2 regions of the Shewanella denitrificans OS217 genome follow, and region 1 is predicted to be linked to the other one. Evidence: predicted binding sites of a transcription regulator. Region 1 holds the regulator's gene; the other holds the start of a gene.
What was found. The regulator LexA, encoded in region 1, represses DNA repair genes until DNA is damaged. The targets are predictions, from matches to a motif close to TACTGTATNNNNATACAGTA.

Region 1 (2,417 bases):
TGACGGCGGAAATGCACCCTCGCCACTCGCACTAGCTTATGAGCAATGCTTTTATCCGTACCATGCTCATCGGCCATATGCCGTAATGAAACCGCATTAGAAAACTGCACAAAGTTGTGTCGGCCCAAGAACAAAATCATGAAAAATTTACGCAGCCAAGTGGGGTTCTCACGCTCAAACACCGCCGCTTTCATGGTGTCATCTTCCTTGCCTGGGGTGCGGCCCCAGTAGAGACTCACTGGCACCAATTGAATATCTAATTGCTTATCTTGTTTATGCAGGGCAAGTAATTGAGTGAAACTGTCTAAGAATTTTTCGCCACCTTCACGTTGGCCTATCATGGGCTTACGCCCTTCTAAACACACAACCCGAGCAATGGACACCTTATCTAACGTCAGCGGATCATAAGGGCTAGGTAAACCAAAATTTGCGGTTATTCCGCTTAAGGCTGCAAGATCACTGATGGACTCAGTTTTCATCACATAGACGACTGGTTTACTGGGATCGAGATTCAAATCCGTCAAAGGATCATGGGGAACCACTATGGTCTGCACCAGCCATTTTTGGATCCAACGTAATGATTTTATAAATATTGAGTCGTAATTAGACATGTTTTTAGCAACACATACTCGCTGATTGTGGTCGCATAGAATAACAGAATCTATTGAGCTTTCACTAGCCTCAGTATTCCAGCGGGCATAAATAGCGAAAAAAACACGGTATAAATCTGAATAAAGGCTGCAAATAGCCGCTTAGCACTGAAACGCCCTAACAAACCAAAGATAATATAATCCTTAAAAATCAATAACAAAAAACAGAGCGCTAATAAAATGATAAAAAAACTTGGTTAAACCTTGCGCGGTCAAACATACTGTATATAATGACAGTCACTGTATAAAAAGACAGGATTCATCATGAGACCGTTAACGCCACGCCAAACTGAGATTTTAGAGCTAATCAAACGCAATATCGCCGATACAGGTATGCCACCGACTCGGGCAGAAATTGCGACTCGTCTTGGTTTTAAAAGTGCCAATGCTGCCGAAGAACATCTAAAGGCCTTGGCTAAAAAAGGCTGTATCGAAATCATGCCTGGCACGTCCAGAGGGATCCGCTTAACTCAAGAGGATGCTGAAGTTGAATTGGGCTTGCCCTTGATAGGCCAAGTGGCTGCAGGTGAACCTATTCTGGCTCAAGAGCATGTTGAACAGTATTTTCAAGTTGACCCCCATATGTTTAAACCTGCAGCAAATTTTCTGCTTAGGGTCCGTGGCGACAGCATGAAAAATATCGGCATACTCGAAGGCGATTTGCTGGCGGTGCATAAGATGCAAGAGGCCAAAAATGGCCAAGTGGTGGTCGCTCGTGTTGAAGATGATGTCACGGTAAAGCGTTTTGAGAAAAAAGGTAATGTGATTTATTTGCATGCTGAAAACGAAGATTATGCACCAATAAAAGTCGATTTAACCTGCCAAAGCCTCACGATTGAAGGGCTTGCTGTTGGCGTCATACGTAACGGAGCTTGGTTATGAGAAAATTAATGGGTACCGCCCCTCGCCACCCTGGACTTTGGCTAGACACACCCAGCCAAACTAGCAGCAGCTCACAGGCCATAGCAAGCTTAAGAAGTAGCACCCAAGGCGCCACGGAATTAGGCCAATTATGTGCCCAGTTAGCGATATTAAGCCAACAAGGCCAGTGGATTGTATTAATTAATCCCCCTCATACCGCGTATAAACAACAACTCGCTCAAGCGGGTGTCAGGATGGACCGCATCCTATTAGTTCACGCCAAAGATGAAGTAGAAACCCTGTGGGCGATGGAAAAAGCACTCACAAGTGGTACATCCAGTGCGGTGATTACCTGGACAACGCAATTAGATGAGCGTGACAATCGCCGCCTGCAAATCGTCGCTAAGAGTGCACGCGCCATGGGTGTCATCATTGAAGATGTGAACACTCACTTACAGCAAAGTATGATGATTAATGCCCAAATGCCACTAAAAACCAATACTCAACTGAGTGCTTTTCATTAAATTTTAATGGCATGCATCACTAGCCCTGCGTATCACGCGGGGCTTTTTTATACCTTTTTTCAGTGAATTAGATTTAAAAGTGATCTTGATCAATATTTAATCTGCAAGTAATGTAAGCAGTAGATGTTTGGTAACAAAGCATTTACAAAAATAAAACGTTTCGATTTGGCAGTTAAAAACCGAGTACGAAACGTCAATTAAAGATTGATATTTCTGTCGTAGGCACCAGGTGTAGCGCACGAGATCACTAAGCCATTTTTTGGCTTTACAACCACCAGGGTGCTTTGAAGTCATCAAGCTTGTTTGGGAACCGAAGAGTTTGCATAGAGCTGAGACTTACTGTGTGACTCTTCTTTGTAGTTGCTATTGCAATTGGCAGAGG
Region 2 (2,417 bases), 1.3 Mb from region 1:
AAATTTATCGGCAACCTTCCAACTTAAAGCTTGACCATGACGACCAAAGGCGGGGGTAATGCCAAGCGCTAAGCAGCGCCGATATAACAGCGCTAAATCGAAGGTCACCACGGCCCAGCCGATGATCACATCGGGATCGTACTCAGCAAACCAAGTAATGAGCCTCAAAATAAGTGCACGCTCATCATTGACCCACTCTATCCATGGATTAGCATCCGCTTGGGCCTCACCTATCATAATCACTTTTTGGTAAGGTGCCCCGTTGTCATCACCATTTTTGTCACCATAAAGACCAACGGAATACAGCTCCCCTGACATGGCACATTCAAAATCCAGTGAAATCATAGATAGCGTTACGTCAACGTCGGCCTTACGCGCTCGCGTTAATGCAAGTTGTGGCAGTTCATTCACCCTATGAGTCTTCAAGAATGGCACTCCTGAAATATCTTCTGCGTATTTTTGCTCTAGGCTCGAATTTTCATTGCCATCTAGCCAATATCCTAAGAACTCTGCGTCTAATGCAATGAAACGTTCAATTAAAAAGCGCTGCTCAGTTTTAATATCGCTTTCAAATAGCGGTATGCCTCTATCCTGTGCGATACGAATAACCAGCCTAAGCTGCTTGACTGTGTTTAAGTAAATGCAAGCAAGTGGCTCATGATGAAAGCTTTTAAGCTTAATATTAGCTAACCGATACTGGCCATAGAGCTGCCCCGCTAACAATTGTTCTAATGTTTGTAGATCCGTTTGCCGGCAAAAACAAATCACTTCGGCGTTATCTAATTCAATAAGCGCAGGGCCTTGCTGCGTCTTAATAAAATACTGCAGCACAGTTCGCCCCTCACGATACAAGGTATGGCGAGTGAGAATACGGCCTTTCACGCTAGAGAGTGCTTGAGATGACATAGTGTTCTTATTGATGAGTTAATGCTCTTTTTGATGAATTAGTGCCTTATTGATGATTTAGTGCTCATATTTCAGAAATTGTCACTAATCGTTCGCATAGGCAATTTACTGTGGGCAGTTAATAAACTATTCACCTGCAAACGCCCATGGAGCCAGCTCTTGTATGCCATGTGGATAAGGTAAAACTCAAGGTCTTAATCTTTATTGTGCTTATATTGTTCTTAGGCGGCCAATTCACTGTTATTATGTACAGCATAAGTCAGTTAATAAAGAATTAATACTTAAGCATGCTATCGGATAAGATAAAGACCCAGATCCGCACCATTTATAAAGGCATAGCCACGGCTATGCCTCAATTTCGCTCACGACGCGAGCAAAACTTCATGGTGGCCGAGATCTCTAAAACCTTAGCCGGTGAGTATGATAAAGACAGGCGCATTATAGTGGTTGAAGCCGGTACGGGTATTGGTAAGTCGTTATCTTATCTGCTTGGCAGCATACCGCTGGCTGTAGGTAACAAGAAGAAAGTCTGTATCGCCACCGCCACAGTCGCACTGCAAGAGCAGCTGCTTCATAAAGACTTGCCGTTCTTTTTAGCCAATTCAGCTATCGATTTTAAATTTGGCTTAGTCAAGGGTCGCCAACGCTATGTGTGCTTGGCCAAACTCGAGGCCATGCTAGGCAATCAAGACGGCGCGCAAATGGCCATGTGGCAAACCAAGCCAGATAAAAGCCAAGTGGAAGCTTTAGGCCAGTTACACGAGGATTATCATAAGAAGCGCTGGAATGGTGAGCTCGATACCCTTAAAACCCCTATCCCAGACTTTTTATGGCAGCAAGTTTGCTGTGATAAACACAGCTGCCATCGCCAAGTGGCAAGCCATCATAACTGCCCTTTTCATAAGGCGCGGGAAGATGTAGAAACCTGGGACGTACTTATCGTCAACCACAGCCTATTGTTTGCGGACTTAGAGTTAGGCGGCGGCGTTATCTTGCCAGATCCCGAAGACATGTTTTATGTCATCGATGAGGCCCACCATTTACCCATAGTCGCAAGGGACTTTTCCAGCGCACAGGCTACCTTAAGAGGCGCCAGCGATTGGTTAGATAAAGCGTCAAAGACCTGTAGCAAGCTGCAAAACCAGCTCAAAACCACGCATATCATTGCGCCAGTACAAGCCATGCTGGATCATATTTCAGAGCTCATTGCTTTGCTCAATCAAGTGGCGCATTTTTGTGATACTCAGCCGCAACAATTTGCCAATCCTGAAGTAAGAATGCGTTTCGAGCACGGTAAATTACCCCAAGCCTTACTTATTCAAGCAGAAAACTTAGCCATTGCGGCCAATCAAGGGCTAAAGCAATTCACTAAAATCCAATCTGTGCTCAGTGAGGCCATTAAAGATGGGGAAGTGCCCAAACATCAAGCCGAAGCCTTGTTGTCAGAAACGGGTTTCATTTTGCAACGTTTAGAAAATCTGCAAAAGCTGTGGAAGATGATGGCGAAAGAA

Region 2: dinG (ATP-dependent DNA helicase DinG) is a predicted target of LexA. The motif match lies at 1,142-1,161, and genes of this name have one in related genera.

Annotation. Positions count from the first base shown of each region.
Region 1 covers NC_007954.1:4,205,738-4,208,154, forward strand. The annotation lists gene plsB (glycerol-3-phosphate 1-O-acyltransferase PlsB) at 1-611, opposite strand, end outside; gene lexA (transcriptional repressor LexA) at 915-1,532, shown strand; gene SDEN_RS18275 (cell division inhibitor SulA) at 1,529-2,035, shown strand.
Region 2 covers NC_007954.1:2,891,959-2,894,375, forward strand. The annotation lists gene SDEN_RS12595 (DNA polymerase II) at 1-906, opposite strand, end outside; gene dinG (ATP-dependent DNA helicase DinG) at 1,194-2,417, shown strand, end outside.